Regions from separate parts of the Roseovarius nanhaiticus genome, predicted to be linked through region 2. Evidence: riboswitches for the same ligand, from Rfam matches in the RefSeq annotation. Region 2 holds a riboswitch; the other holds the start of a gene.
What was found. A riboswitch is a leader RNA that binds a small molecule or an ion and turns the genes downstream of it on or off. The one in region 2 is predicted to bind thiamine pyrophosphate.
Positions count from the first base shown of each region.

Region 1 (7,970 bases), 970 kb from region 2:
GGGGGCGCTCTTGTCGGCGCCTCTTTACGCGCAGCTTATCGCGGCGCCCCGGCCAAGTCACCGAAGGAATATGAAATTCGCGTCAGATGCGCAGCATTGCGATATAAAACCCGTCCATGCCGCCCAATTCGGCCCAATAATCGGGGCGCAGGCGCAGGCCGCCCTCCTCGGTGATCCAACCCAGGTCGATGCCGGGCAGGTTCAGTGCCGCGCGATCGACGGTGAGGCCCGGGTGACGGGCCAAGGCCTCTTCGACCTGGCATTCGCCCTCGTCCGGCAGAAGCGAGCAGGTGCAATAAACCAGCCGCCCGCCGGGTTTCAGCAGGCCCAGCGCGTGGTCCAGCATCGCCGATTGCAGCGCGATCAGGTCGCCGATTTCCGAGCCGTCCCGCGCGTGGGGCAGGTCCGGGTGGCGCCGGATCGTGCCGGTGGCCGAGCAGGGGGCATCCAGCAGGATGGCGTCATATTGGCCCTCATGGGTCAATGCATCGCCCGTGACCAAGGCCGCGCTCAGCCCCGTGCGCCCGAGGTTCTCGCGCACCCGCGCCATGCGCGCGTCCGAGATGTCGAGCGCGGTGACTTCGCCGCCCGCCGCGGCCAGTTGCAGCGTCTTGCCGCCGGGCGCGGCGCACATATCCAGCACGGTCTCGCCCTTGGCGACGTTCAGCACCCGCGCGGGAATGGCGGCGGCGGCGTCCTGCACCCACCACTCGCCTGCCTCATAGCCCGGCAGGGCGCTGACCTGGCCCGCATCCGCGATGCGCACCGATCCGGTGGGCAAGAGCGTGCCTCCCACCGCCTCGGCCAACGCAGCGGCATCGCCGCGCGGCGTCAGGTCCAGCGGCGCACCCGCGAAATGCGCCGCCTCGAAGCCTGCGACAGTCTTGGCGCCATACGCCTCCGACAGGGGCGCGCGCAGCCATTTGGGCAGGTGCGGCACGCGCAGGATGGTCCACTCGGCGGGGCCATCCGCGGCGACCTTGCGCAGGACGGCGTTCACCAGCCCCTTGAGCTTGGCGAACCGCTTGTTCCCGGCGGTCATGTTGACGCACTCATTGACAACGCCATGCGCATCGCCGCCCATGCACAGCTCGACCGTGCCGAGGCGCAGGATGTTCTGCACCGTCAAGGGCGGCGGCTTGCGCAGGTGCTTCGCCAGGATCTTGTCCGCCCGCTCGATGCTGCGCAGGGTCTGCGTGGCAAGGCGTTGCGCGCGGGCGCGGTCGGGCGCCTCGAGCCGGTCGAGCGCGCCGGTGGCCAGAAGCTCGGACAGCAGCCGACGCTCGCCCAGGATCTGGTCAAGCAGATGGGCGGCGGCGGTGCGCGGCGACGCGGGCCTGGGCGCGGATTTGGCCTCGAATTTGGACGGGGCGGGCATGGCAATTCCTTGCTGAATGGCGAGCGCGGCGTATATCAGGGGTACGGCTTCAAAGGAACCCATGCCATGACCGACAGCAATGATCCCCGTCCAGATCTTCCCCCCGCCGCGCAGCGTGCGCTGGCCGAGGCCGAAGAGCGCCGCCTGAAGGCCGAAAAGACCGAGCTACCCAAGGAGCTGGGTGGCCGCAAAGAAGGTCTCGAGGCCGTGCGCTATGGCGACTGGGAGAAGAAGGGCATCGCCATCGACTTCTGATGGCTTGACGCCGCCGCGTGCGGCGATCATCGTGCACCGCGTAACAGGGGCGCCCGCAACAGACGGGCTGAGATGCACCCTTTGAACCTGAACCGGATCATGCCGGCGGAGGAAGTTGCGATGAGACGGGGCCCATGCGCGCCCGGTCCGTGGCCAGCCCCCGCCTGCAATCAAGAGGGGATCCCGATGGAGAATGCCGGAACCTACCTGGACCACATGCGCGCCCGCGCGCCTTTGGTGCAGAACATCACCAATTATGTTGCCATGAATGTCATGGCCAATGTCATGCTCGCCGCAGGGTGCAGCCCCGCCATGGCCCATGACGAGGGCGAGGCGGCCGAATTCGCCGGCCTTGCCGATGCGCTCAGTGTCAATATCGGCACGCTCGATCCCGCTTGGCTGCGCTCGATGGAGGCAGCGGCAGGCGTGATGAACGCGGCGGGCAAGCCCTGGGTGCTGGACCCGGTCGCCGTTGGCGCCACCGCACTGCGCCGAGACGCGGGCGCGCGCCTGCTGGCACTGAAACCCAGTATCATTCGCGGCAACGCCTCGGAGATTATCGCGCTGGCCGGGGCGGAGGCCGCTGGCAAGGGCGCCGACTCCGCCGATGCGGTCAGCGATGCCGAGGGGGCGGCGCGGGCGCTAGCGCGGCAGATCGGCGGGGTCGTCGCCGTGACGGGCGCGGTGGATTTCGTCACCGATGGGGACACCGCTTGGCGCGTCCATGGTGGGCATGCGCTGATGCCGCGCATCACGGTCATGGGCTGCTCGCTGACCGGGATCGTCGCGGCCTTTGCCGTGGGACAGGCTGCCCTGCCAGCCACCGTTGCGGCGCTGGCCTATTATGCCGTTGCGGGCGCGATTGCGGGCGAAAAGGCCGCTGGCCCGGCCAGCTTTCAGGTGGCTTTTATCGACGCCCTTCATGCGTTGACCCCCGAGGATGTCACCGCGCGCGCGCGGATCGAGGCGGCATGAGGATCACCGCGCAGGATTTGGGGCCGGTCTATTTCGTCACCGATGCAGGCGCATCAGCACCCGTGGTCGATCAGGTGCGCGCTGCGCTCGCTGCCGGTGTGCGCATCATCCAGCTGCGCGACAAGCAAGCGAGCGACGCGGCTTTTGAGGCGCAGGCGCGGGCGCTTTTGAAAATGACGCGCGGTGCGGGCGCGCGGCTGATCGTCAACGATAGGGTCGATATTGCATGCCGGATCGGGGCCGATGGCGTTCATGTCGGGCAAGGCGACGGGGACATCGCCGGCATACGCGGTGCGATCGGCCCGGATATGGTGCTAGGTCTGTCGGTAGAAACCGAGCCGCAGATAGGCTCTATTCCGCCCGATAGTGTCGATTATCTAGGTGTCGGCCCTTTGCGCGACACGGCGACCAAGCCGGACGCGGCGGCCCCTCTCGGTATGGACGGCATGGCCCGTCTGATCGCGGCGGCGCCCGTGCCATGTGTCGCTATCGGGGGCATTGTCCGTGCCGATGTGGCGGCGCTGCGCACCATCGGCGCTGCGGGCGTTGCAGTGGTTTCGGCCATTTCGCGGGCGGAGCACATGAAAGGCGCCGCGCGCGCGCTGATCACCGCATGGAGGCAGACATGATCCCCAATATCCTATCCATCGCAGGCTCTGACCCGTCGGGCGGCGCGGGCATTCAGGCGGACATCAAGTCGATTTCTGCCAATAGGGGCTACGCGATGGCGGTGATCACGGCTCTGACTGCACAGAACACGCGCGGTGTGCAGGCGGTACAACTCTTGCAGCCAGAGATCATTACGGCGCAGATCGCCAGTATCAGGGACGATATTCGAATCGATGCGGTCAAGATCGGCATGCTGGGCAATGCCGAGATCATCCAAGCTGTAGGGCAGGCGCTGAGAGGTCTGGAGGCGCCTATCGTGCTGGACCCGGTGATGGTCGCCAAGGGAGGCGATCGGCTGCTGGCGGCAGAGGCTGTCGATGCGCTGCGCCAGGATCTATTGCCGTTGGCCGCGCTGATCACGCCCAACCTGCCCGAGGCGGCGGACCTTCTGCGCGTTGACGAAGCGCGGGCCAAGCCCGCGATGCGGGATCAGGCCGAGCAACTCTTGGCGCTTGGCGCGCGGGGCGTGTTGATGAAGGGCGGGCATCTGGGCGGAGCGGACAGCCCCGATCTGCTTCTTCATTCCGGCGGCGCCGATTGGCTGGAGGGCGCGCGCATAGACAGTCCCAACACGCACGGCACGGGCTGTACCCTATCATCCGCAATAGCCGCGCATCTTGGTGCGGGGCGCGACCTGAAAGAGGCGGTAACCTTGAGCAAGATCTACATTGCCAATGCAATTTCTGGGGCCGGGGACTTAAGCGTTGGCCATGGTCATGGTCCGACCCATCACTTTCACGCAAAGCCTAATTAGACCCTATTTCAGCGTCAAATCGGCGCTGCGCCCCGTTCCCTGGTCGGAGATGAACCGGATCGTGTCGCCCTGAATGCGCACGGCTTGGCAATTTTGCCCCAATGGATCGTTGCCCCAATAAAGGTCACGGCAAAAATAGCCATTCTGCCAGTTCCAGGCGCCGGTGACGGGATAGCCGAAAGCGCGGCCCCGAATATCGCCCGAAGGGTTGACGGCAACGCTGATTCCAAGCCGCGTCAGATCGCGCCCCGAGGTTGCGGCGACAAAGGCATCACGCGTCGTGATCTGCTCGAATGCCTGGGCGGCGGCTGGGGCCGATATGGCCGCGATCGAGAGCGCGGCAGCGGTGTAGGTTGTCGAGCGCATTACATTGCTCCTCTGGATACGTTACCAGAGAGAAACGTATAAGGCGCCGTTTCGGATCACATTCGGCGCACGCATCGGCAGATCCGCGCCTGCCCATCAAGGAGCCATGATGACCAGCCTGCCCGATTTCCGCCTCGAGACACATTTCGCAAAATGGGAGTTCTCGGCGCGCCATCACCTGACCGCATCCGATGCCGAGAGCCTGTCCTTGCCGGACCTTCTGGCGATGGCCAGCGATGAGGACCGCGCCGCGTTCGAGACGATGTGGCTGGGCTATACCGAGACATGGGGCATGCCCGCGCTGCGCGAGACCATTGCGCAGACCTACGCGCGCCAGAAGGCAGATGATATCCTGTGCTTTGCCGGGGCGAGTGAGGGAATTTTTGCCGCGAACAATGTGCTGCTGTCGAAGGGCGATCATGCCATCGTCATCACGCCCAATTACCAGTCGCACGAAACCCTGCCGAGCATGATTTGCGAGGCGACGGGTGTGCCGCTGGACCCGGATGATAACTGGTCGCTTGATATTGACCGGATCAAGGACGCAATCCGTCCCAATACGCGCCTATTGACGATCAACTTTCCACACAATCCCACCGGCGCGATCCTGCCGCTGGATCGCTATGCGGCGTTGATCGAGCTATGCCGCCACCACGGCATCTGGATCCTTCATGACGAAATCTTTCACGGGCTCGGCCCTTCGGGCGCCCGGCATCTGCCCTTCGTTGCGGATGAATACGAGCGCGGGCTGAGCCTGGGTGTCATGTCCAAAAGCTATGGCCTGCCGGGGCTGCGCATAGGATGGATTGCCTGCCAGGACCGCGACGTTCTGAGCCGGATGGAGCGGATGAAGCACTACCTGTCGATCTGCAATTCCGGCCCGTCCGAACATCTGGCACGCATTGCCTTGAAGGCGCGGGATCGACTGTTGGCGCGCAATAACGCCATTGTGGACGCGAACCTGCCAAAATGGGACGCGTTCTTTGCCCGCCACCCGGAGCTTTTCGAGTGGCACCGGCCCGATGGCTCCTGCATGGGCTATCCGCGCTATCTGGGCGCCGAGGGGGTCCAAGCCTTTGCGCAGGCCCTGGTCGAAGAGGCGGGCGTGCTGGTGCTGCCCGCGACAATCTATCGCTCGGAGCTGGGCGAGACGCCACAGGACCGGTTCCGGATCGGCTTTGGACGGGCGGGCCTCGACGATGGTCTGGCAGCCTTCGATGAGTGGCTGGCGCGCCGCTAAGTCATGCGAGCTAACGCAGCGCCCAAGGCTTGCCGCCTTGATCGAGGCGGCGTCTCGTGTATCCTTGGGAGTAGAATATGGAGGGTATCATGCCCAAACTCATTCGTTTCTACATCACCCATTGCATCATCGGCTTTGGCCTTGCGGCTGTCTTCACAGGCGCGATCCTGTGGTTGAATGTCGCCAACCTTTGGCACCTGATCAGCACGTCCGATATCGGCCTGATGGCGGTGATCGTGTTTTGGGTTCTCAACGGCATCGTCTTTGCCGGCGCGCAATGCACTGTCGCGATCCTGTTGATGGCCGAGCGAGATGATGACGATGACGAACCGCGCGGTGGCCGGGCCGTACCGGTGCGCGTTGCGGCTAATCGGTAGTCTGAGAGAGATCGCATGAGGGCTCTGGCGCCGCGCGTCGGCGCTCAGCCTTCGTTCAGGCCCAGCACATCCAGCATGTCATAGGCGCCGGGGCTGCGGCCCTGACCCCAGAGCGCGGCCTTGAGCGCGCCGCGCGCAAAAACGGCGCGGTCGGTGGCCAGATGACGCAGCACGATCCGTTCGCCCGCCGCGGCAAAGATCACGTCATGTTCGCCCACTACGTCGCCGCCCCGGATGGCGGCGAAGCCGATATGCCCCCGCGTCCGCGGGCCGGTAATGCCGTCGCGGCCCCTGTCGGCTACCCGGTCCAGTGCGACGCCGCGCCCGGTGGCGGCCGCCTCGCCCAGCATCAGGGCCGTGCCCGAGGGCGCGTCGACCTTCTGGTTGTGATGTGCCTCGACGATCTCGATATCGAAATCCTCGTCGAGGGCGCGCGCGACCTTCTCGGTCAGCATGGTCAGAAGGTTGACCCCAAGGCTCATGTTGCCCGCCCGCACCTGGACGGAGTGGCGCGAGGCGGGGATCAGTGCCTCGATCTCTTCATTTGTAAATCCGGTTGTGCCGATCACATGCACCGCGCGAGCCTGTGCCGCTAGCTTGGCGAAGGCGATGGTGGCGGTGGGCGCCGTGAAGTCGATTACCGCCTGAGCGGGGGCGAATGCTTCGAGCGCGTCATCCGTCACGGTAACGCCCAGCTTGGCGCCGCCCATCGCCTCGCCCACGTCCTGGCCAATCCACGCATGGCCGGTGCGTTCGACCGCGCCGACCAGATGGGCGCGCTCGCTGTCCATTATCGTGCGGATCAGCATCTGGCCCATACGGCCCGATGCGCCTGTCACTGTGATGCCTGGTCCTGCGCTCATGTCGGTGCCTTTCGCTTGGGTGCCGCCTTGATAGCGCGGGCATCACCGCTTGGCAAAGGGCGCCATAGGGACTAAATGCGAAGGCATGGCAAAGAACAAATTCTCCGATGGCGCAGGCCCCACGCAACGACAATTGCAGGTGGGCGAGAACGTGCGCCGCACGCTGGCCGAGGTGCTGTCGCGCGGCGATATCCATGACCCCGATCTGGCCCGCATGTCGGTGACCGTGGGCGAGGTGCGCATGTCGCCCGACCTCAAGATCGCGACCGCCTATGTGATGCCGCTGGGCGGGCAGGGGCAGGAAGAGCTGCCCAGTCTTCTGGCCCGCAACAAGGGCGAGCTGCGCCGCGTCGTCGGCAAGAAGCTGGGTCTGAAATTCGCGCCCGATCTGCGGTTTCGTCTCGATCCGACCTTTGATCAGATGGACGACACGCGGCGTTTGTTCGCGCAGGATAATGTGCAGCGCGATCTAGATGACTAGGCTGCGCCGCGCCGTCTGGCTGGCGCTGGCCATGGCTACCGCGCCGGCCTTGGGACAGGCCGCGGACTGCCGCGAAGAGAGCTTTGACGGTGCCGGCTATATCCTCTGCGAGGTCGACATGCAGGCCGAGGATCTGCGCCTCTTCCTGAAGGACGAAGAGGGCGAGAACCTTGGCAGTTTTGGACGTGTGAACGCCATGCTGGAGCGCGAGGGCGCGGTTCTGGATTTCGCCATGAACGCCGGCATGTATCACTCGGATCGGCGGCCCGTGGGCCTATATGTGGACAATGGCCAGCAGCAGGCGGGGCTGGTCACGCGTGAAGGGCCGGGCAATTTTGGCCTCTTGCCCAACGGCGTGCTATGCGTCCGCGAGGGCCGCGCCGATGTGATCGAGACACTGGTCTTCGACGCCGAGGCCCCCGATTGCCGCCATGCCACCCAGTCCGGGCCGATGCTGGTCATCGACGGCACGCTGCATCCGCGGTTTCTGGTGGATAGTGACAGCGTGTACGTGCGCAACGGCGTGGGGACCAGCGCGGATGGCACGCGCGCGGTTTTTGCGATCTCGCAGGGGCCGGTGAATTTCCACAGCTTCGGGCGGCTTTTCCGCGA
Region 1 is NZ_FTNV01000001.1:76,395-84,364, reverse strand. It holds gene BW975_RS00395 (RsmB/NOP family class I SAM-dependent RNA methyltransferase) at 83-1,378, opposite strand; gene BW975_RS00390 (DUF1674 domain-containing protein) at 1,445-1,633, shown strand; TPP riboswitch at 1,669-1,764, shown strand; gene thiM (hydroxyethylthiazole kinase) at 1,820-2,608, shown strand; gene thiE (thiamine phosphate synthase) at 2,605-3,237, shown strand; gene thiD (bifunctional hydroxymethylpyrimidine kinase/phosphomethylpyrimidine kinase) at 3,234-4,031, shown strand; gene BW975_RS00370 (dihydrodipicolinate reductase) at 4,035-4,397, opposite strand; gene BW975_RS00365 (aminotransferase class I/II-fold pyridoxal phosphate-dependent enzyme) at 4,507-5,637, shown strand; gene BW975_RS00360 (hypothetical protein) at 5,727-6,014, shown strand; gene dapB (4-hydroxy-tetrahydrodipicolinate reductase) at 6,059-6,877, opposite strand; gene rbfA (30S ribosome-binding factor RbfA) at 6,963-7,358, shown strand; gene BW975_RS00345 (phosphodiester glycosidase family protein) at 7,351-7,970, shown strand, end outside.
Region 1: linked by a shared signal. The riboswitch ahead of thiM (hydroxyethylthiazole kinase) and the one ahead of BW975_RS05020 (ABC transporter substrate-binding protein) in region 2 are both predicted to bind thiamine pyrophosphate.

Region 2 (7,970 bases):
TGAACCTCGCGCTGTGGATTGCCTTCGGCGCGATCGCAGCGGCGCAGATCATGGCGATGATCCGGCTGATGATCGGGCCGGGCACCGGCGACCGGATCCTTGCGCTCGATACGATGGTGGTCAACGCCATCGGCCTCGTCGTGCTTCTGGGCATCGCACAGGGAACGGCGATTTATTTCGAAGTGACCCTGATCATCGCCATGCTCGGCTTCGTCAGCACAGTTGCTTACGCGCGCTTTGTCCTGAGGGGGGACATCATCGAATGAACTGGGATATCATCGCCACATATGCTGTCGCGGCCTGCCTGATTGTCGGCGCGGCCTTTTCCCTGATCGGGTCGATCGGCCTCTTGAAATTCAACGATTCGATGACGCGCCTGCACGCGCCGACCAAGGTGGGCACCGTGGGCATCGGCGCGCTGCTCCTCGCGGCGATGATCCACTCCTATACCATCGGCGAGGGCGTGCTGCATGAGGCGTTGATCATGGCATTTCTGTTCGTTACCGCACCGATCTCGGCGAATTTCATGGCGAAGGTGAATATCCATCGTCGGGATTGCGACATGCCTCCGCCCCCGACCAAGGATGAGATCTGGTCGACGCTGGATGTGCCCGAGGCCGACCGCGAACTCTCCGAGACCGCAGGGACATCCGAGCAGAAGGTCTGAGCGCGGACTGTCAGAGCAGATCTATTTGGTGAGAGCGCGCCGCGGTGCTGCGGTGCCTCCAGCTTTGGGCCTGGCAATATCCGGGGCTGTCGCCAGACGGGTCTGCCGATTGGGCCTTGCCCGCCTTGGCCTGTCAGGAGGGCTCCATGTCGGTGGCGAAGGCAACGTGGCAGCCGCGGCCGCGGTTCTTGGCCGCATAAAGCGCAGCATCGGCCTGCTCCATCATCAGCGCAATACTGGGCCGGGGGTAGTGACAGGACAGAACCGAACCGGCACTGGCAGAGATCTGATAGACCTCGCCACCGTACTCAATGGGCTGCTGCAGGCGCTCGATCACGCGGGCCGCGATGTCACGCACCCTTGCTGGATCCGTCAGCCTCTTGAGTACCAGGACGAATTCGTCGCCACCAATGCGCGCGACGGTATCGTCGCTGCGGGTTTCCTCGACCATGATGCGCGCAACCTCGCGCAAGACGTGGTCCCCCGCCGCGTGCCCGCCCGTGTCGTTGACAGCCTTGAAGAAATCAAGATCCACATGGATCAGCGCGAAATCCTGTTCCACCTCGCTCATGCGGTCCAGAACGTAATCCAGCGCGCGGCGGTTGCGCAGGCCGGTCAGCGTATCGGTATAAGCCTGCTCCTCGGCGGCGATCATCGCGCCCTGCAAACGCAGGTTCAATGTGCGCGACGCCTCCATCGCGGCATTCTTGGCCTCTACCAGATACAGCATCTCGACGGCCAGGTCCGTCGCCGCAAAATCACTGCCCGTCAGGCCATAGTCGCGCACGGCGGACACGACCGAGATCCCGAAGGAGAGATTCACCAGCGCGCCGTCGCGCGGCCCGGTGCCGTCCGCCAGCGGCACCAGAACGCCCTTCAGATCGGTGCGCGGGCCGCCACGCATGCGCAGATGCATCTTGCTTCCTGCCGCCTGCATAAGCGCGCGCATGGAGCCGTCGCCACGCGGGCGCTTTATCTCGAAAAGCTCGGCAAAACGCACCCCGATCAGGGGCTGCGACGCGAACAGCTTGAAGAGTGTCGGGCCGGCATGGACCACGCGTCCGGCGCCGTCCAGAACAGCGTGCATCGGGCAGATAACGTCCATCATCGCGGCATGGGCGCTGGTATCGGGCCCTGCCCCTTCAAGAGCCGTGGCATCACCGCGGCTCAGCTCCGGTGCCTTGGTATCGCTGGGTTGCGCGGGCGCGCGCGCCTCACCATCGTCTGCGTTGATCTTCATGCCGTCCTCGCGCCCAGATCGAACTTGCGGCCCCTGGCATGCTCTGCCGCCATCAGACGCACTTCGACAATTTCGCATCCATTGCGCATGCCCTTATGCTCGAGCAGGACCAACGCGCCGTAATCATCGGCCAGCGCGCGCAATAGACCGACGATCACGTAGCCGAATCCGGGTGCGCCGCTATGACAGTCGATAGCATAAAAATTCTCTGCGTGCTCGCGCAGCTCGAGTTCCGGCAATTTGAGATCCGAGACAGCCAGCGCCGCGCGCGCGGGCAGATCATCGAGCGAGTGCAGGAATTCCGTGAAGGTCGGCCCACCAAAGCGCAGAAGGCGGCGCAGGGATTCCAGCTTGGGGTGCGACACCAGATAGGTGCCCACATCCTCCAGAACATCCGGCAAAGGCCGATCCAACCTGCGTGCGAGCGCGGCCAGCACCCGGTCAGTGATCGCTGCGTCGTAGTCGAGCATCGCCTCGAACCGCGTGAAGTCCAGATCGGCGTCGCGCGTCACCGCGCCCCAGACCTCACGTCCGTAGGTGTCGCGTACAAATCGCTCGATGGCCCGATTGATCAGCCCGTGCATCTTCATCTCCGCTGCAGTTGGAAATGACTATGCCGCCGCTGTGTTAACAATTCGCCAATGCGCATCAGGATGCATTGCTACGATCCGCCACGGTCAGGGAAAGAGTCGCATGCCATCCACCTCCAGCACCTGGCGCGCCGCAGGTACGATGTCGAAACGGCCCTCGAGGATCTCGGTGATCACCTCGGGCCCCGACGCGACATAGCCGCCCCCCGCCAGATCGCTGGGATAGCCCGCTGTCTCGATGGTATCTTCACCAAGAGTGAAGGACCTCAAGACCACGGTGGTCGGCGATGTCATGAAGAATCCAATGGCTTGCTCGGCTCCGGCGCCGGGCTCGAACGGGGCGATGACCAGGACACAGCCAGGATGCCCGCCCGGTGCACGGCGCGCGCAACCGTCGGCAATGAGGCGCCGGTCACCCTCATGCAGCGTATCAAGCGCGCCCGGCGGCAGGCTGCGCCCTTCGGGGCGGAGCGGCACGAGACCGTCGATCCGCGTGAGCCCGCCTTGCGCCTCATAGGACCAGCGGCTGTCGCTGCGCCGGGCGGCGGCGATGCGCGATTGCAGATCGGGGTCATCCGCCGCCATGTCCTCGATCCGGCTCAGCGCCAGCTTGCCAGCCTTGCCCCAGTCATTGGCCAGCTCCCACAGGGGCAGATCCTTGGGCGGTGTGCCCGCCTCAGCGCGCGCCAGCTGGCTCCGGGCGGCCATCCGCTCGGCATTCAGGATCGGTGTCAGCCACGCGGCTGCGAAGGCGAGCGTCAGGACCGCCATGCCCCGGTTGATATCGCGCTGATCCGCCCGCCACGCGCGGCGCCGCAGCACCGCGCCTGCGTAGAACAGTGCATAAATCGCCACTATTCCGGCAGCGACGAGAGCGGCGATGCGGTTCGGCGTAAGCCCGTATTGATCGACCCGCAGCCAGATCGCCCATAGCGCCAGCAACGCCGGCACGACCAGCATCACACTAAGCGCCTGCGCGGCGCTGCGCATTCCCCACCCCTCGACCGACAGCGAATCGTCGCGGTGAATAGCCGTTGTAATCAGGGTGATCCCCCCGCCTGTCACCCCCAATAGGATCGCCGCCGCCGAGTATTGGCCAAAAAGATTGCCCAGACCGCGAAACGGTAGCGCCAGGATAAAGACCGCCAGCACCACGAGCAGCGCGGGCAAAAACACGCGCAGAAGCTGGATGATGAGGAACGGCGAGACGTAATCGCGCAACTCGTGCACGATGGCGAGGCTGAGGCCAAGTGCCATGCCGGTAATCAGAAACGGCACAGGTTCGAGGTCAATGAGATCCTGCACGGCGCTGATCCCGACAAGGCCCAGAAGCTGATCCGACAGCAAGAGGACCGCCCAGACCACGCCCACGAACAGCCCAGCCGAGGCGATGCGCACCACCAGATCCCAAGCCGCATCGAAGAGCAGTCCGTAATGCCGCCATCCGCCATGATGCTGCAGCCGCGCGACCGCGAAAGGGGTCGAAATGAAGAGCAGATAAAGGAACGCGGCCAAGCCATAGCCCCCGTCCAGAAAGGCGCTGGGGGTCTCGTGACGATAACTGGCCCAGAGCAGCAAAAGCGCAGCCGGCAGCGCAATGCCCAGCGCGGCGGCAGCGGCGAGCGTGACGCGCACCGGCCCCATCAGCGCCAACAGGATCGCCAGGAAGCCCAATCCGAAGGATAGCAGGAAAAGGACGGCCCGCGCATGGGCAACAGCCTCGGGGACGATCATGGCCAGCACATAGGTGCAAAGGCCTGCGCCGCCACCGATCACGGTATAGAGCAGGCGGGTTGTCGCAGTCTGGCTGGTGGGGATCATGGCATCGGCTCCGGCTGTTTGGCCCAGCGTATCTGGTTTGATAGCCAATCTGAACGGGCGATTTCAGGCGCGCGCGGGGGGCTCGCACTGCCCTATCGCGCCGTCCGGAGGCGCGATTACAGCTTCGGGCGCGAAGTGCTCAGGCTTTGGCAGAAATTGCGGCCCCATTTGCAGCCTGAGACGCGCGCATGACCTGGGCCTGACCATCTACATCAGCGCGCTGCGCAGAACGCGCATCAATCAGCGGTTTGGCATTCTTGCGGTGGCGCTGCAAATAGGTCCGGCGCATGCCGGACGGTAGAACAGGATATGCGATCTGCCATGCCTCCATAGGCTGCGAGACGGCAAGGTTCAGACGCGCGAGCTCCAGCTGCCTGAAGGTCGAAAATGCCCTCAGCGCCTGCACGCCGGGAAACAAGCTTTCGGCAGGCGCGCCTTCCGCGAGGACCACATGATGGCCGTCAAGCAGGATGTGGTAGTAATCTATCACCTTGTCCCGCAGGCATCGCTTGATCCCCGGATAGCCCACCAAATGTACGGCGGGCACGAATACACGCGCGGCGCCGCACATCCTTCGGGTGATTTTGGAGCCGATGAGAATGCGGTGCTGCGGCGACACTCGCAGAGTTCGGCGCGGCAGGCCGCCTCCAAGGGCTCCGGCGGAAATTTCGACCGGGGCCGTGCGTGCGCCGCAGGGCGCCATCCTGTGGCTGATCCACAGGACGGGCAGCGTGCCGCCCGCCTCGGTGCAGACGGGATCGCCCTGCGCCAGCGTCTCGATCCGGCGCGGTCCGTCCGGCGTGTCGATGGCCGTCCCCTTTGCAAAGCAGACCACGGCAGTGCCATCCACACTTTGATTGACAAACCACCCGCCCCAATTGCTGCTTCCTGCTGACTCCAACGCGATGCTTTGAATATTCAGGCCGTCGAGGTCGCCGCTGTTCATGAGATCTGTCACGAACGTGTCGCCGTTGGTCATCTGAATGACCAGAACCTCGGTAATCCTGGTCGAGCCGTCGCCCAATGTCACCTTGGCCGAGTACAATCCGGAATGGTCGGTCACGGTGCTGATCTGTCCGCCCCCCCGATCATATGTCACCGGCTCGACCCGCGCGCCGCGATCATCGTCGTTGATGCCGCCGCTACCATCCAGATCGTTGGCCGACACGGTGACATTTTGCAAAACATCCTTTCCATACGTGCCCAAGAGCGCATTTGGCGACTCGGCATCCCAATCGGTCTCGTTCGTGTCGATCTGGGCAAAGTTTCCTATGAAAAGGAAAATCGGCATACTCAAACTCTTCCTCGCATGGTCGCACTGGGGTGCATCCTAGACGGCCGAGGTGAATCCCCCCCTAACGGCACAGATCGTGCGGCACTCGGTCGGAACAATCCGGTTTGCGGCAAAACGGGCAGGCAGCTCTCCTTGCAACAGCGAGGGGGAGAGGCTACCTTAGCAAATATCCGTTGGGGTGCTCCGCGATGCCGGGGCTGAGAGGCGATGATGCCGACCCATCGAACCTGATCCGGTCAGTACCGGCGGAGGGAACGGAGTATGGGCTGCACGCCGTGTCGCGCGCAATTTATCCCATGATCTTTCCCCCTGCTCTGGCCGATATTTGCACCGCTGCCTCATGCGGATGCTGTTGCAGACCGGGGAATGCTCCGGAACGCATCAGCCCCCGCCGGGCCGCATTCTGACCGGAGCCAAAGATGAAGCCCCTCGCCGCCGCCCTGATTTCCACCGCCACCTTCCTCGCCAGCACGCCCGCGCTGGCACAGGACAAAATGACCCTCGTGCTGGACTGGTTCATCAATCCCAATCACGGCCCCATCATCGTCGCGCAAGAGCGCGGATATTTCGCCGATGCGGGCCTTGAAGTGGAGGTGGTCGCGCCCGCCGATGCCTCGTCCCCGCCCAAGATGGTGGCGGCGGGTCAGGCCGACCTTGGCATTTCCTACCAGCCGCAGCTGCACCTGCAGGTGGCCGAAGGCCTGCCCCTGATCCGCGTCGGCACGCTGGTCGCCAGCCCGCTGAATTGCCTTCTGGTGCTGGAGGATGGCCCGATCAAGCAGATCGCGGACCTCAAGGGCGCCAAGATCGGCTATTCCGTCGCCGGTGTTGAAGAGGCGCTGATGGACGCCATCCTGGGCGCCAACGACATCACCCTCGACGAAGTCGAGATGATCAATGTCAACTGGTCGCTCGGCCCGTCGGTCATGTCGGGCCAGGTCGACGCCGTGATCGGCGCCTACCGCAATTTCGAGCTGAACCAGATGGAGATCGAGGGCGCCCCCGGCAAATGTTTCTTCATCGAAGAAGAGGGTGTGCCACCCTATGACGAGCTGATCTATGTCGCCAATCCCGAGACGATGGACGCGGACATGATCTCGCGCTTCATGCGCGCGACCGAGCTGGCGACGCAATACATCGTCAACCACCCCGATGAGAGCTGGGAGATCTTCAAATCCACCAGCACCGAGCTTGATGACGAGCTGAACGCGCGCGCCTGGGCCGACACGCTGCCCCGCTTTGCCCTGCGCCCCGCCGCGGTCGATACTGCGCGCTATACCCAATTCGAGCGTTTCCTCAGCGAGGCAGGGCTGATCGAAGGCACGCGTCCGCTGTCGCAACTGGCGATCGATCCCGGCGCCGCGCAAGGCGCGCAGTGATGTACGGGGCGACCTTCGCCGCATGGCGCGCCGAGGCGGCAGAGCCTTGGCACGCCTATACGCACCACCCCTTCGTCGAGGGGCTGGGCGACGGCAGCCTGCCGCGCGCCGCCTATCTGCGCTATCTGGTGCAGGACTACCTATTCCTCATTCATTTCTCGCGCGCCTGGGCATTGGCGGTGACCAAGGCGGGCACAGTAGACGAGATGCGCTTTGCCGCGTGCACGCTTGATGCCCTGCTGAACGAGGAAATCGCGCTGCATGTCGCCACCTGTGCCGCCGAGGGGCTGGACGAGGCCACGCTCTTCACCGCCGAGGAGCTGCCTCAGAACATCGCTTATACGCGCTACGTACTCGATGCGGGCCATTCGGGCGATTTTCTGGATCTTCTGGCCGCGCTGGCACCCTGCGTTCTGGGCTATGGCGAGATCGGCCTGCGCCTGTCGGCGGCAAAGGGCAAGACACCCTATGCCGACTGGATCGACACCTACGCAGGCGAAGGTAATCAACAGGTCTGCCACGAGGTTGGCGCGCTTCTGGATGCCGCCGTCACCCGGCAATTGGGGGACCGCCCCATGGAGAGCCCCCGCTGGCCGCAGCTCTCGCATCGGTTCGTCACGGCCACGCGGCTCGAGATCGGCTTCTGGGATATGGCTCTGCCAGAATGAGCGCGCCCGGTCTCACCCTGACGGGCAGCGTTTCGGTCGCGGGCACGCCTGTGGTGCCGCATATCGCGCTGACGGTCGCGCCCGGCAGCTGGACATGCCTGCTTGGCCCGTCCGGGATCGGAAAATCGACCCTTCTGCGTGTGATTGCAGGGATCGCGGATGAGGCAGAGTTGACGGGAACGCTTACCATAAGCGACGGCGCGCCTCTCAGGGGCCGCGTCGCGCTAATGTCGCAAAGCGACCTGCTGCTGCCATGGCTGAGCGTCACCGAGAATGTCATGCTCGGCGCCCGCCTGCGCGGCGATCCAGCG
Region 2 is NZ_FTNV01000001.1:1,042,739-1,050,708, reverse strand. It holds gene BW975_RS05050 (K+/H+ antiporter subunit F) at 1-266, shown strand, start outside; gene mnhG (monovalent cation/H(+) antiporter subunit G) at 263-667, shown strand; gene BW975_RS05040 (GGDEF domain-containing protein) at 801-1,907, opposite strand; gene BW975_RS05035 (heme NO-binding domain-containing protein) at 1,904-2,491, opposite strand; gene BW975_RS05030 (DUF4153 domain-containing protein) at 2,585-4,318, opposite strand; gene BW975_RS05025 (Hint domain-containing protein) at 4,458-5,609, opposite strand; TPP riboswitch at 5,777-5,883, shown strand; gene BW975_RS05020 (ABC transporter substrate-binding protein) at 6,032-6,991, shown strand; gene BW975_RS05015 (TenA family protein) at 6,988-7,659, shown strand; gene BW975_RS05010 (ABC transporter ATP-binding protein) at 7,656-7,970, shown strand, end outside.